DNA from 2 places in the Lysobacter soyae genome. Region 1 is predicted to be linked to the other one. Evidence: riboswitches for the same ligand, from Rfam matches in the RefSeq annotation. Region 1 holds a riboswitch; the other holds the start of a gene.

Region 1 (7,975 bases):
CAATACCACGCCGATTCTGGTGTTGCGTTTTGAAGCCAAGAGCGAAGAACGCCTCGAAGAAATCAAAGGCATTTTCCGCGCCAAGTTGCTTGAAATTGATCCGGCATTGACGCTGACGTTCTAAGACAACGCACGCGCCCCGACACGGGGCGCGTGCTTGAAACGTGGATCAGAACGCCTGGTCGAACGCCACCTCGCCGCTAACCCCCACCTGATACGCCGACACGCGCCGCTCGAAGAAGTTGGTGAGCTCCTGCACGTCCTGCAGATCCATGAACGGGAAGGGATTGTGCGCATGGAAGTGTTTCGGCATACCGAGTTGCTGCAAACGCTGGTCGGCGCAGTACTCGAGGTAGGCGCGCATATCCCGCAACGACAAGCCGGCCACGCCGCCTGACAAGGTGTCTTCCGCAAAGGCGTACTCGCAGTCGACGGCTTCCTTCAGCATCTCGACCACGCGCGCCTGCAAATCCGCATCGAACAGGCCGGGTTCTTCGGCACGTACGGTGTCGATCACTTCAAACGCGAACGCCATGTGCGCACTCTCATCACGAAACACCCAGTTGGTGCCCGAGGCCAGCCCATGCAAGAGTCCGCGTGAGCGCAGGTAATACACATAGGCAAACGCACCGAAGAAGAACAGCCCTTCGATACAGGCGGCAAAGCACACCAGATTGAGCAAGAATGTCTGGCGCTGCTCACGTGTCTCGATGCGCTGCAAATCTTGCAGGCTGTTGATCCACTTGAAACAGAAGTCCGCTTTCTTGCGAATGGACGGAATCGTCTCGACAGCGGCGAACGCTTTGGCACGTGCCGCAGGATCGGGCAGATAGGTGTCGAGCAAGGTCAGATAGAACTGCACGTGCAGGGCTTCTTCATACAACTGCCGTGACAAGTACATCCGCGCTTCCGGTGCGTTGATGTGCTGGTAAAGATTCAGCACCAGGTTGTTGGCGACGATGGAATCGCCGGTGGCGAAAAATGCCACCAAACGTTCTATCAGGTGCCGCTCGGCCTCGCCGAATTTGTGCGCCAGATCTTTCACGTCCAAGGAGAAATCCACTTCCTCCACCGTCCAGGTGTTGCGGATGGCGCTGCGATACATCTCGTAGAACTTCGGGTAGCGCATCGGACGGAGGGTGAGCTCGAAACCCGGATCGAGCAGGTGTTTTCCAGCAGTCATTGGCAGGCCTCACAGGTTTCAGGATTTTCAAGCGAACAGGCGAGCGCCGCTTGATCGGAGACAGTGCCGGCCAAGGTGGTTTTGGCGATGCGGGTCGCCGGACGCGAACGCAGGTAGTAGGTCGTTTTGACGCCGCGCTTCCAGGCATACATGTACATCGACGACATCGCGCCGATGTTCGGATTTTCCATAAACAAATTGAGTGAGGCCGACTGATCAATGAATGCACCGCGGTCGGCGGCCATGTCGATCAAGCCGCGCATCGGCACTTCCCAAGTCGTCCGGTACACGTCTCGCAACACCTGCGGAATCGACGCGATCCCTTGAATCGAGCCTTCCGCATGTTTGATCGATTCACGCATTTCAGCGGTCCAAAGCCCCAGTTTCTTGAGCTCATCCACCAAGTAGCGGTTCACCTGCAGGAAGTCGCCGGACAAAGTTTCGCGCTTGAACAAATTGCTGGTTTGCGGTTCGACGCACTCGTAGCAGCCGGCAATGGAGGCGATGGTCGCGGTCGGGGCAATCGCAATCAGCAAGGAATTGCGCAAGCCATTCGCTTGAATCCTTGCCCGCAAGGCTTGCCAGCGTTCACTGTCGGCAGGCACCACACCCCAACTGTCGAATTGCAATTCACCGTAGGCGGCGCGCGTCTCGTTGAAATTCGGATGCGCACCGCGTTCGATGGCCAACTCGCAGGAAGTATCCAACGCATGGAAATAAATGGTTTCGGCGATACGTAGGGAAAGGGCGCGCGCCGCGTCCGAATCAAAGGGCAGGCGCAGCTTGAAGAACACATCCTGCAAACCCATCATGCCGAGCCCGACCGGCCGCCAGCGCAAGTTGCCGCGACGTGCGGATTCGATCGGGTAGAAATTCAAATCGATGACGCGATCCAGTTGCCGCACAGCTTGTTGCACCGTTTCGCCGAGCTTGTCGAAATCGAAATCGCCATGGGCGTCGAAATGGCGGGACAGATTGATCGAGCCCAAATTGCAGACCGCGGTTTCATCGGAAGAGGTGACCTCGAGAATCTCCGTGCACAAGTTGGACAGATGAATCACGTTGCCGGGCTTGGCCGTCTGATTGCTCTTGCGGTTGCAATGATCTTTGAAGGTCATCCAGCCATTGCCGGTTTGCGCCAGGGTCCGCATCATGCGCGCGTAGAGCTCACGCGCCGGCATTTGTTTTGCGAACTTGTTTTGCGCTTCCGCCTGCGTGTACGCGTGCTCGAAGTCCTGACCGAACAAGTCCACCAACTCGGGGGTCACGCGCGGGTCAAACAACGACCAAATGGCATCTTCTTCGACGCGCCGCATGAAGAGGTCCGGAATCCAGTTCGCCAGATTCAGGTTGTGCGTACGACGTGCTTCATCACCGGTGTTGTCGCGCAACTCCAAGAAAGATTCGATATCGGCATGCCAAGGTTCCAGATACACGCAGGCCGCACCTTTGCGCTTGCCGCCTTGATTCACTGCGGCAACCGAGGCATCGAGGGTTTTCAAGAACGGCACCACGCCGTTGGAATGGCCGTTGGTGGACCGGATCAAGGAACCGCTGGCGCGAACACGCGAGAACGAGACGCCGATGCCGCCGCTGAATTTGGAGAGCTGGGCGATGTCGCCGTATTTCGCGTAGATCGCCTCCAAGGTATCTTCCGGCGAATCGAGCAAGAAACAGCTCGACAATTGCTCGTGGCAGGTACCGCTGTTGAAGAGCGTGGGTGAGCTCGGAATGTATTCCAGGTTCGCCATCGTGTTGTACAGCGCAATGGCTTCGCCGGCGTCTTCGCTCAATGCGCACGCAATGCGCATGAAGAATTGTTGCGGTGTCTCAATCACCAACCGCAAATGCGGATGACGCAGCAAGTAACGGTCGTACAGCGTACGCAAACCGAAATACTCGAAATGCAAATTGCAGGCCGGATCAATCGCCGCATTCAATTTGCGCGCATTGGTTTGCACGAACTCCAGCAAACGATCGTTGATCAGACCGGTTTCGTGCCCGCGCATCACCGATTGCGAAAACGCGTGAATCTCTTGGCCGGTGACTTCCTTCTCGATCACCTCGGCGAGCAGGCGCGCAGCAAGCTTGCCGTACTCCGGCTCTTCACCCGTCAGCAGGGCCGCGGTGCGGATCGAGAGTTCGTCCAACTCGCGCGTCGTCGCGCCGTCATACAAACCGGAAATGGTGCGCGTCGCCACGCGCATGGGTTCAACTGCATGCAAGCCATCCGCCGCACGCGCGATGGCGCGCACAATCTTGTTGAGATCGACCAGTTCGGCGTGGCCGTTACGCTTGCGCACCCGCATGCCTGAGGCCGTCGGGGGCGGCGTCAGATCGAAAGCGGGATCGGGTGGTGAAACCGGTTCAAGTACGGCGTTTTCGTTGGTCTGTGTCATGCAATCCACTCCTGATTGATGCACGCGTTGTCGGCCCTCGCAGACAACAGACGGCAAGCAAGATTCAGGATGGACGGATGGTGTCGCAGAACCCAAGACGCCGGCGGCGCGTTCTGCTGCACCAGCCATCTCCCCCCGGAGACCTTGCGGCCGGCACCACGCGTTGTGCTTCGCGCGGCTGTCGGCAGGTCTTCGGGCTTATGGACACCGTCCGTATCAGGACGACCTACTTTCGCTGCTTCCCGGCGTCACAACACCAGTGCAATCTGCGATTTCGTTTCCAAGTACCGCTGCGGGGCAGCGCCGGATTCAAACCGGCTTCCCTTTTCATCCGTGGGGTGGCCACGGAACCGACACCCCCAAGATACAGGGGGTGTAGGAATTAGGCAACACAAGATGTGGCGGTTTTCTTTATTTCGACAAGGGAATCACCGGGCCGTCCAACGGCACCAGTTTGGCCTTGCGGTAACGCACGACAGCGGCTTGGTAATCGGTGTCGATCTTGTCTTTCTCGGCGCGCATCTGGTTGAGACTATTCATCGTGCTGATCAAGACATTGCGTTGGCTGGTCACCGCATCCGCTTGCGCCTTGCTCACCGGCTTGCCGCTCATTTCGGCCTCGGCCGCTTGCTGCAAAACCGCGATCAAGGCTTTGCGCTGGGTCGAGAGCGACGCTGTTGCGGCCATCACGCTGCCTTTGGAAATATCCAGCCGCAATTGATAAGCGCGATTCAAATCCTGCTCGCTCGGGTAGGACTCGGCCAAAGCCATCTGCTCGCGGGCCTCGCGAGCCTTCTCTTCATCGCTGCGGGTGCGGGCGGCGTTGGCTGCATCCGCTGCCGCACGTTCGGCCGGCGACAACACACGGCCTTGCGAATCAGTCATGACGCCTTGGGCGTTATAGACCTTTCGTGCGCTGTTTGCCGCACTTGCCGGCATGGCATCGCCGCACACCTGGCGGCCGCCCTCTTGCCAACAGGTCACCTTGCGCTCTTGTGCACCCACCGCGGCGGTCGCGCTTAAACACAGAACGGATATTGCTATAGCGTTTTGAAATTTCATGACTGGATCCCCCGATCAATTGCTGCCATAGCTTGAACGATACGCCAGCAATGCGTCGTGGTGTAGTTGAAGGGTGGCATCGTCAGCCGCAAAGGCGAGCAAGTCGGCGAGGGTCGCCACGGCGACCACAGGCACACCGGTGCTGTTGCGTACCGAATCGACGGCTGAAATCGGCTGCGCGGGATCGAGAATCTCCTGGCGGTCCAAGGCAATAACCACCCCTGCGACCGTGCCGCCCGCCGTCTCGATATGGCTGATGGCCTCACGGATCGCCGTGCCCGCGGTAATGACGTCATCGACGATCAAGACGCGTTTGCCCGCGACGGATGCGCCCATCAAGGTGCCGCCTTCGCCGTGCGTCTTCGCCTCTTTCCGGTTGAACGCCACGTCCAAATCGCGGCCGCGCCTTGCAAGTTCGCACGCGAGCGACGTGGACAGAGGAATCCCCTTGTAAGCAGGCCCGAACAGCATGTCGAATGCCACACCGTTTTCGGCCAACGCATCCGCATAACATTCAGCCAGCGCCAGCAACGAGGCGCCCGTGTTGAATTGCCCGGCGTTGAAGAAGTAGGGACTGCTGCGACCCGATTTCAAAGTGAACGCGCCGAATCGCAATGCGTCCATGCGCATCGCCAGTTCGAGAAAGCGACGTCGGGTTGCCGGAAGTGCCGGATTCATGCGTTGTGTCCACCGTTCATTAGACGCATCAATGATACGGAATTTGCTTGCTATCATCGAATTCGATAGTTCCTTGGACGCTCCATGCGCATCTTGAGTTTCAACGCCAACGGTCTGCGGTCCGCAGCCAGCAAAGGCTTTTTCGACTGGTTCCGGACACAGGACATCGATGTCATGGCGGTGCAGGAAACCAAAGCACAGGCGCATCAACTGACCGGCGAATTGTTCAATCCCGAGGGCTATCACGTCCATTTCCGCGATTCGACGGTGAAGAAGGGTTATAGCGGCGTCGCCATTTATTCACGGCGCGCGCCGGACCGAATTCTCACCAGCCTCGATCGGCCGGATTTCGATGAAGAAGGGCGGTATATCGAAGCGCAATTCGGCAACTTGAGCGTTGTGTCGTTTTACATCCCGTCCGGCACCTCCGGTGAATTGCGCCAAGGGCTGAAGGAAGACGTCATGCAGTGGCTCGCGCCCAAGCTCGAGGCCTGGCGCACGAGTGGACGCGAGTACGTTTTGTGCGGTGATTGGAACATCGTGCGTTCCGAGCGCGATATCAAAAATTGGAAGAGCAATCAAAAAAACACCGGTTGCCTGCCGCATGAGCGCGCTTGGTTGAACGGATTGATCGCCGATGCATACGGCGATGGCAGTACGCAGCCCACCGACGGTTGGCATGACAGTTTTCGCGTCGCGCGCCCGGACGACATCGAATACAGCTGGTGGAGCCAACGCGGCGGCTCGCGTGGCAAAGACGTGGGCTGGCGCATCGATTACCAATTGCTCACACCCAAGCTCGCACAGCACGTGAAAAGCGCACAGCATTTTCGTGAGCCGTATTTCTCGGACCACGCCCCTTATCTCGTAGAACTCGACTGGAACGACAACGCATGAATCAAACCGCACCGGAAAAGAAGCGCAAGACCTCGGTGTGGAAATCGTTCACCGGCCCCAAAGCCTGGACGATGTTCTTCTTCGGATTTTCTTCCGGGCTGCCGTTCTTGCTGGTAGCAGGTACGTTGGCGATGTGGCTGAAAGACAACAACATCGTCTTGAAAGAAATCACCATGATTGCCAGTGCCGGCATGCTGTATGCCTTCAAGTTCCTTTGGGCGCCGCTGCTGGATCACACCGGATTGCCGGCCTTCTCGAAACTCGGGCGCCGCCGTGGCTGGTTGCTGTGTGCGCAGTTCGGCGTGGTCGTGGGCTTGATTTTCATGGGGCTCATTACCCCGTCGCACTTGGGCGCTTTCATCTGGGCGACCTTGGCCGTGGCCTTCTTTGGCGCTACCCAGGATATTGCCGTCGACGCCTATCGCATCGAAATCGCGCCGGTGGAAGAACAGGGCGCGTTGGTTGCCACCTATTCGTTGGGCTATCGCATCGGCCTGATCATGGCGGGCGCGTTCGCGCTGATCATGGCGGACCATATTTCCTGGCCGATCGTGTACTACGTGATGGCGGCATTGATGGTGGCGCCGATCATCGCCACCGTGTTGGCAAAGGAACCCGAAGCCCATCGCGCACTGCCGAAAGCCTGGGGCGAGGCGATGCGACTGGCCATCGTCGACCCGTTTGCCGATTTCTTCCGCCGCTATGGCTGGGCACTCGCGTTAACGATCTTGGCCTTCATCCTGCTGTTCAAGATTCCCGAACAGGCCACGATCGGCGGCATCATGAGCCCGTTCTATCGTGAGATGGGCTTCAGCAAAACCGAGATCGGTTCCATCACCAAGTTGTGGGGGGTGTGGGTCGGCATCCTCGGCGTGTTCTTCGGCGGCGCCATGGTGGCGCGTTGGGGCGCATGGAAATCGCTCGGTGCGATGACGATCATTTGCGGCGCATGCAATCTGCTCTACCTGTTTCTGATCGTGCACAAGGGTGATCTGATGGTGCTCACGCTGGTGATCTCGGCTGAAAACCTGACCTTGGGCATGCTGGGTCCGCCGACCGTCGCGTTCCTGTCCGCGCTGGTGAACAAAGAACACACCGCCACCCAATACGCGCTGCTGAGTTCGTTGGTGAACTTGCCGGGCAAGGTGCTGGGCTTCTTTGCCGGCGGCATCGTCATGAGCACGGGCTACGGCATGTACTTTGTCATTACCGTGATGGCGCTGATTCCGGCCGCCATGTTATGGGTGTATCTGACACCGCAATTGCGCGCGCGCGTGGCAGACACGGGCGCCTGACGCGGCTTAGTCGCGGTCGGGCGCGCCGAGTGGGAAGAATGGCCGATAAGGGCGCGCCTCATCGACAACGCGTGCCACCGATGGATGTGCAAGCAAACGCGCGCGATAGGCCTTGAGCGCGCCCTCTGGAATGGGATGCACCCAGTCCGCATAGAACAGGGCGGGCGCAGCCGCGCAATCCGCAATGGTCATCGCATCGCCTGTGGCGAAATATCCGCCGACGCGTTTTGACAGCCAGCGATAGGTCCTCTCCAGTTCTTGCCGCGCTTCTTCCGCACGACGCGGGTCTTGCTGATCACTCGGGCGGAGAGATTCCGCCACAACGCGTTGCATCGGATGTGCAATGTAGTCGTCGAAGACTTCAGTCAGCATGCGCGCGCGCAACGCATCGTTTGCGTTCGCGGGAATCAGCGGCGGCGCGGTGCCGAATTGATCCAGGTATTCGATGACGGCGTTGGACT
Region 2 (7,975 bases), 620 kb from region 1:
TTTCATGACGTTTTCCGGCGCGTCGCCGGCCACTTGGCTGTCGCTGATTTGCTATCTGATTCCGATCTGTGCGGTGGCGACGATCGTGTATCGGGCCTGCAATCGCCTGCGCCGTGAGACCTATCTGTCCAACATCAACATGCGCGAATCGGCGTTCACCGATTCACTGACCGGCATGTTGACGCGGCGCCGCTTCATGGAATTGGCGAGCCGCAGCATGCGTTTTTCCGAAGGCGCCAAGACACCGGTCTGCGCCTGCTTCATCGATCTGGATGACTTCAAGCAAATCAACGACCGCTACGGCCATGCCTTCGGTGATCGGGTGTTGAGTGAGGCGGCCATGTGTATTCGCGCCATCGGCGGCCACATCCGCGAGGCGGATACCACGCTGCAAGCCCGACACATCATTTCGGGACGTGTCGGCGGTGAAGAGTTCGCGCTGATGATGTTCGGGCACTCGATGGCCGAGGCGATGGAAATTGCCGACGAAGTGCTGGCGCGCGTTCGCCGCATTGACGTGGACGGCGTGCGGGTATCCACCAGCATCGGCGTGGCCTGTGCCCGCACCGACGAAAGCATGCGCGGCTTGTTGCATCGCGCCGACATGGCCCTGCTCGACGCCAAATCTCAGGGCAAGGACCGGATCGTCGCGTCGCCCGGCGGCCACGCCGACTGACTCAATCGTCTTTTTTGGCCGCAGGTGCCGGTGCAGGCGCGGGGCTCGACGCGTCACCCACCAGATTGCGCTTCTTGTCGCCGTCTTTCTTGAAGTCGGTTTCATACCAGCCGCCGCCCGCCAAACGGAAACTCGGCGCTGTCACCTGCCGCTTGACCGTCGCCTGACCGCAAGACGGACAAGTCTCCGGATCGGCGTCGGACAGTTTCTGCAGCTTGTCGAAAGTGTGTCCGCATGACGTGCAAATGAAGGCATAAATGGGCATGGGCATTCCGTGAAACGTGGGTCGCTGCAAAGTTTGGGGGCGAAGCGGCGTCAGTTCAAGGCTGCGTGTTCACGGTCGGGTCGCTGCCGGCTCGTTATGTTGGTAGCCGTGTTCCGGAACTTTGATGCCCATGAACGACGTCCACGTGAAAAATACCGGCCTGATTTCCGCGTTGGTCTTGGCCCTTGGCATGATCGGCGGCGGATTTTTGGTGGGCCACGGCCTGAAGGACTTCCGCAGCGGCGATCGCTTTGTGACCGTCAAAGGCTCTGCAGAGAAAATCGTCGATGCCGACTTGGTCGTGTGGCCGCTGGCCCATACCGTCTCCGGCAACGATCTCGGCGTTTTGCAGCGCGAACTTGAAACGCGCACGCAAACCATCCGCAATTTCTTCAAACAGGCGGGTTTCGGCGATGACGAAATCTCGGTTGCGCCGGCGTCTTTGGAAGATCGCTGGGCGTATGCCTACGGCGACAATCGTTCGCCGGAGCAGTATCGCTATTCGACCACGGTGACTTTGCGCACAAGCAAGGTGCAGAAGGCCATGGAAGCCTTGCGACGCACCGGCGACCTCTTGGCGCAGGGCGTGGTGCTCGGCGGCAACGGCGGGCAGGATGCGGCACCCTCAGGCCCGCAGTTTGACTTCACGCAATTGAATTCGGTGAAGCCGAAGCTCATCGCCGAGGCGACGGCCAACGCACGCAAATCCGCCGAGCAATTCGCGAAGGATTCCGGCTCATCTGTGAGCGGCATCCGTTCGGCGAATCAAGGTGTGGTCTCGATTGAAAATCGCGATGCCGGCAGTCCCCACGTCAAGAAGATCCGTGTGGTGACGACCGTCGACTATTTCCTGAAGCACTAAGCCTGATCGTATAACGACAACAGCACGGCTTCGGCCGTTTCCAATTGCTCGCGCAAACGCGCTTGCGCTTCCGACAAGCGCGCAAGCTCGCCGGCATTGGCGTAGGTTTCCGGCAGAGCGAGCTGCGCATCCAACTGCACGAGCTGATCTTCGAGTTCCGCCACGCGTTGCTCGGCTTCTTTCAGCTTGTACGGATTCTGTTTGCCTGATTTCTTCGGCGCGGGTGCAGGCGCGGGCGCGGGTGCAGCCGGCGCGGCTACCGGTGTTTTCGCACCGGAATCCGATGTCGGTTTGCTACGCAGCCAGGCCGCATAGTCATCGAGGTCGCCATCGAAATGTTCGACCACACCGTCGTGCACGCGCCAATAGGTATCGCTCACCAAGCCGATCAAGTGTCGATCATGCGAGACCATCACGATCGCCCCCTCAAAAATGCTGAGCGCTTCTGCCAACGCCTCGCGCATTTCCAAATCCAAGTGGTTGGTCGGCTCGTCAAGCAGCAGCAGGTTGGGTTTGGTCCAAGCAATCAATGCCAAGGCCAAGCGCGCCTTTTCACCGCCGGAGAAGTTGTCGATCACTTCGAAGGCGCGATCGCCCGGGAATTGCCAGCCGCCGAGAAAGTTGCGGAAGTCCTGCACCGACGCATTCGGTGCGATTTCCTTCAAATGATCGATCGGCGAGAACCCTTCGATCAATGATTCAACGGTGTGCTGTGCGAAGTAGCCGATGCGCAAATCCGGATGCGCCGTTCGCTCGCCGCTCATCGGCGCGAGCTCACCCACCAGGGTTTTCACCAAAGTCGATTTACCCGCCCCGTTGATCCCGAGCAGACCGATCCGATCGCCGGCCTCGAGGCCGAAATTGACGTCGCGAAGGATGCGCGCGTCCTCGCCGTAACCGCAATCCACATGGCGCAAGCGCAACAGCGAATTCGGCAGCTTCAAGGGCTCGGGCAGATTGATATGGACGCCGCGTTCGGCGCGCACTGCTTCCGTGCCGGAGAGTTTGGCCAAGCGCTTCATGCGGCTCTGCGCCTGTCTTGCCTTGCTCGCCTGCGCTTTAAAGCGATCGATGAAGCTTTGCAAATGCGCGCGTTCGGCCTGTTCTTTTTCGAAGGCAATCTGTTGCTGGCGCAAATGTTCGGCGCGTTGGCGTTCAAACGCGGTGTAATTTCCGGCATAGAGTTTGGCTTTGCCGTCATGCAAATGCAGGATGTGCGTGGTGACGTTGTCGAGAAACTCGCGGTCGTGCGAGATCACCAACAGCGTGCCGTCATAACGCTTCAACCAATCTTCCAGCCACACCACGGCATCGATGTCCAAGTGGTTGGTGGGTTCGTCCAGCAGCAGCAAATCGCTCGGCGTCATCAGGGCGCGCGCGACGTTCAGGCGCACACGCCAACCGCCGGAGAAATCTGAAACGGGTGTCTCGTGCGTGGACTGGGGGAAACCCAGACCGTGCATCAACTTCGCCGCCCTCGCCTCGCCGTCATAGGCGTTCAATTCTGCGAGCAAATGGTGGGCTTCAGCCACTGCCTCCCAATCTTCGGCGAGCATGGCATCTCGCTCGGCTTTGACCGCGGCATGCACGGCGGCATCACCCGACAACACAAAGTCCAGCGCCGGGTCGGGCAGATGCGGGGTTTCCTGCGCCACGCTGGCGACCCGAGCCTTGCCGGGTACGTCCAGATCTCCCTTATCCGGCTCCACTTCACCGAGCAACGCCGCAAACAGCGAAGACTTGCCGGCGCCATTGCGCCCGACGACGCCGACGCGATAGCCCGCATGCATGGCCAGGTCCACGTCGGACAAAAGGAGGCGCTCGCCGCGACGCAGCGAAAAATTTCGGAAGGAGATCATCCCGCTATTTTATCGCGGAAAGAACGGAGGGCAGTCATCCTGCCCTCCTTTTTTGTCACTGGGTTTACTGCTTCGGTGCCCAGGTGAAGTCCAACATCCAGGCGCGGCCGGCCTGGTTGTACCAAGCGCTGGTTTCGTAGCGCTTGTCGAGCACGTTGGTGGCGGTGAACTGCACAGTCATGTCCGAGGTCGGCAGCCAAGCCAAACGCAGGTCGCCGGTGGCGTAGCCGGCGAGGCGAACGCGATTGTTCGGATCGTCATAGCGCGCATTGGCACCGTTGATCGAAGCGCCGACGCGGAACTGGCCAAAGGTCTTGTCGACATCGACGCGACCGGTCAGGCGCGAGCGACGGTTCAGCAAGTTCCCGTATTGCGCGCCCGGCGTGCGGTTGCGCGGATCCAACCAGGTCAGCGAACCGTTCACATCCCAGCCGGCGAGCTGCGTGCCCACTTCGGCTTCGACACCGCGGATCTTGGCGATCTGCACGTTGTCAGGCTGGCCCCACGGGCTCGCCACAGAAGTCTTGGTGGGATCAAACACGATCAAATCGCGCAGACGGTTTTCGTAGGCACTCAACGTCCAGTGGCCCCAGCCATGACGACCTTCGACACCGAGCTCCATGCTCTTGGATCGTTCCGGCTTCAAGTCCGGATTGCTCGAACCCGGGTAGTACAGATCGTTGAAGCTGGGTGCGCGGAACGCCGTGCCGTAGTTGGCACGAATGCGCAACGCGTCCGAGATGTCAAAACCCCAGCCGGCATTGCCGGTGTTGATGCTGCCGTACTGGCTGTTGTTTTCGTGGCGCAAACCGAGCTGGACGTGATTGCGGCCGAAGTCACCCATCCATTGACCGAAAACGGCACGCGAAAAACGCGACAAGGTCGTGAACTTGGTCGAAGACTCGACGCTGTCACGCGACCAGTCGTAGCCAATGCTCAAGGTGCCTGCCAAGGCGATGTCCGCCTGCAAAGCCGCCTGATCACGCTGGGTGTTGACGTCGTTCATGAACACGGTGTCGTGGAAATTGCGTGCACGATCGCGATTGCGCCCGACCGATGCGGTCAATGCAAACTTCTCGCTGGGCGAAAAGCGTACCTTCGCACCGGCGGTCTGCTGTTGCACACGACTGTGGTTGAACCAACCGTCGTAAAAGTTCTCGGCATCCACCGACATCAAATTCGCTTCGGCGCGCCAAGCATCATTGAACGCGTAGCCGCCGCTCAGCGCGATGGCGCCGTTCTTGTAGCCGTCGGTGTCGGGCTCGATCGTGCCGCAACCTTGGAAGGTCAGCGGGTCGCCATGACAGGCATTGAAGCCGCCGGTATGCGAATAGGAGCCGTTCAAGGCATACCAAGCTTTGCCTTGTTTTCCGGAGAAACCGGCATGCAAACGTTGCGAGTCTTGGGTGCCTAAGCCCACACTCACCGTTGGCGAAAAGCCGTCTTCGGCGCGGCGGGTGAAAATCTGGATGACGCCCGACATCGCTTCGGAGCCGTACAAGCTCGACATCGGACCGCGCACGATCTCGATGCGCTCGATTTGCGACACCGGAATGTCGTGAATCATCGGCAGACCCGACGTGACATTGCCGACTTTGACGCCGTCAATCATGAAGACGTAGTGGCTGGTGCCCATCCCGCGCATGGAAAGGCCGGACAGTTTGCCCGCACCGCCTTGGTTATAGATATTGACGCCGGCACGACCGCGCAGGAGTTCCTGCAGCGACACCGGGTTCAAACGGGCGATCTCTTCGCGGGTGATCAGTGTGGTGGACGCGACCGGGCTTTCCGATTCAACACGCGTACCGGTCACGGTCACCGCATCGAATTTTTCGGTCTCTGCGGTTTGTGCACGCACCTGGGTGCTGGCGCAAGCGGCGGCAACGGCCAAACTCAAAACGGACAGGCGGGAAACAGACAACTTCATCAGGACAACTCCATGCATTGCGCAGCAGGCGCAATGTTTGTTGAAAGAAGACATGGAGGTGCAAGCAAGGGACGTCGGAAAAGGCACGGCCACCGCCTGCATGCCCACCGCATGTCCGGTTATCCCCTGGCCGGTCTCCGGGCTTGCGAGCATCGAATCGCGCATTTCGGACGCCTTCCCATGCCTGCGCACAGTGGCCGTGTCCGTCTGCGGGGAAAACCCTGCTCGCCTACCGTTGCGGGGGCAGCTCCGGAATGGCTTGCGCGTACCGGATTCCCGTTTCAACCGCATGCGCGGTCACCTGAGGCGGGGCACAGTTTAGCGCAATTGCCACACGCGGCTCCGCTAAAATGGCGCGCATGGCCAATCCAATCAATAAAGCGCTTGCCCAATGGCTGTTCGATCGCCGTAACGAGGGCTTCAGCCGCGAGGAAGTGCGCGCACTCCTTATCGAGCACCAATACGTCGAAGAAGATGCCGAACGCGCCTGCGTGATCGCTTTCGATTGCCCGCCCGACGATCTCGAATCGCTGCTCGATGATGATCTGCAAGCCGAGGCCGCCAACCAAACAGCGACGTGGATCGAGGGCTTCGAGCCGAGCGCGCGCATCAAACTTGCCGAGACCCAAAACGCCATTCCAAGCGACCACGGCGACATCAAAGTGGTTTGCCGCAGCGAACGCCCGTATGTCATCGGTCTCGCCAATGTCATGACCGCCGAGGAATGCAAAGAACTCATCGAGTACTCGCGCTACCGGATTTCACGGGCGATGGTGGTCAGCCCGATCGATGGCAGTGATTTGGTGGATGACCGGCGCACCAGTGAACTGGTCATGCATTCGCGCGGTGAGTCGCCTTTGATCGCAAAGCTCGATGAACGCATTTCGCAGCTCACCGGCATTCCGTCCGACCACGGCGAAGGCCTGCAAGTGATGCGTTACGGTGTCGGCGCGGAATATGCCCCGCACTATGACTACTTCGCGCTCGGTTCGTTGGGCGAACGTCGCCACTTGAAACATGGTCAACGGGTCGCGTCGCTCGTGATCTACCTAAACGATGTCGACGCCGGCGGCGAAACCATTTTCCCTTACGGGGATTTGTCGATCTCACCGCAAACCGGGCACGCGTCCTACTTCGCCTACACCGACAAAGACGGCCGCTGCGACGGCATGTCATTCCATGGCGGTGCGCCGGTGCGCGCCGGAGAAAAGTGGATTGCGACGATGTGGATCCGGGATCGACCTTACGTCGCTTCGGAGTAAGCGGCGCTCAACGATAGCGCCGCAACTCCTCAATCACCTCGGACAAGGGCCGCGCTTCGGCGAACAAGTGGCCTTGGAACCAATCGACACCGATTTCCCGCAAGCATTGCGCCGCTTCTTCGCTTTCGACGTATTCGGCCACGGTTTCGGCGTTGAAGGCCTGCGCCAGTTGCACGGCCGCGCGCACCAAAGCTTGGTCCTTCGGATTGGCCACCACATTGCGCACGTAACTGCCGTCCAGTTTCAGCACATCCACCGGCAAATCACGCAGCCGGCTGAAATTCTGGACACCGCTGCCGAAGTCATCAATGGCGATCCGGCAGCCGCGCGCACGCACGCGCTCGAGCACGGCCCGCGCTTCATCATGTCCGGAAATGGCCGCGGTTTCCGTGATTTCCAAACAAATGGAATCCGCCGACACCGGCAAGGCATCCAACACGCGCTCGAAATCGCGCAGGAACGAGGCCGAAGCCAAACTCGCACCGCCCAAGTTCACTGACAGCCGCAACCGGGACGCGACGTCGTGATGCTCGCCGAGTACGGACACCAAGGTGCGCCAGACGCTCAAATCCAATTCGGCGCCGCGACCCGCTGCTTCCAGCGGTTCGATGAAGGACGAGGGTTGCATCAGCTCGCCGTCTGCGCTGCGCAAGCGGCAAAGAATTTCACCGTATCGGCGGCCATCATGGGCGCGGACACCCGACGGCACGATCTCCTGGAACCACAGTTCAATCCGCCGCGAACGAATGTTGGCCAGCGCCTCGCCCACAGAATGCAACCGGGTGCGCGCTTCGCCGGCGAGGCGATCACCTTGGCTGTCGTACAGCGGTCGCACCTCGTAACGTCGCCGCGCATCGAATGCCAATTGCGAGGCGACAAGCAACGCACTGTTCAACGCCAACTCGGTGTCGTCTTTGACGGCGGCCACGCCGAGGTAAGGCGAAAGACGCACCAGCTGCCCATCAATATCGACCGTCAGGGATTCAACCCGACGAATAACCCGCAGCCATGAACGCTCGGTCAAACCGTCGGCACGCGGCATCAACACGAACTGGCCGGTACCCGCCACGAAGGGGTCGCAGAAATTGGACAATTGCTGGGCGATTTCGCGTTGCACGCGCGCC

The links. A riboswitch is a leader RNA that binds a small molecule or an ion and turns the genes downstream of it on or off. The one in region 1 is predicted to bind cobalamin.
Region 2: another riboswitch for cobalamin. It lies ahead of H8L67_RS08630 (TonB-dependent receptor domain-containing protein); the one in region 1 lies ahead of H8L67_RS01280 (ribonucleoside-diphosphate reductase subunit alpha).

Annotation. Positions count from the first base shown of each region.
Region 1 is NZ_CP080544.1:263,402-271,376, forward strand. Features, by position in the region: gene H8L67_RS10365 (phosphomannomutase/phosphoglucomutase) at 1-124, shown strand, start outside; gene H8L67_RS01275 (ribonucleotide-diphosphate reductase subunit beta) at 170-1,183, opposite strand; gene H8L67_RS01280 (ribonucleoside-diphosphate reductase subunit alpha) at 1,180-3,582, opposite strand; cobalamin riboswitch at 3,749-3,952, opposite strand; gene H8L67_RS01285 (hypothetical protein) at 3,994-4,644, opposite strand; gene pyrE (orotate phosphoribosyltransferase) at 4,660-5,322, opposite strand; gene H8L67_RS01295 (exodeoxyribonuclease III) at 5,407-6,219, shown strand; gene H8L67_RS01300 (AmpG family muropeptide MFS transporter) at 6,216-7,514, shown strand; gene H8L67_RS01305 (glutathione S-transferase family protein) at 7,521-7,975, opposite strand, start outside.
Region 2 is NZ_CP080544.1:1,774,461-1,782,435, forward strand. Features, by position in the region: gene H8L67_RS08610 (GGDEF domain-containing protein) at 1-676, shown strand, start outside; gene H8L67_RS08615 (FmdB family zinc ribbon protein) at 678-941, opposite strand; gene H8L67_RS08620 (SIMPL domain-containing protein) at 1,072-1,803, shown strand; gene H8L67_RS08625 (ABC-F family ATP-binding cassette domain-containing protein) at 1,800-3,662, opposite strand; gene H8L67_RS08630 (TonB-dependent receptor domain-containing protein) at 3,727-5,589, opposite strand; cobalamin riboswitch at 5,701-5,909, opposite strand; gene H8L67_RS08635 (2OG-Fe(II) oxygenase) at 5,949-6,851, shown strand; gene H8L67_RS08640 (EAL domain-containing protein) at 6,859-7,975, opposite strand, start outside.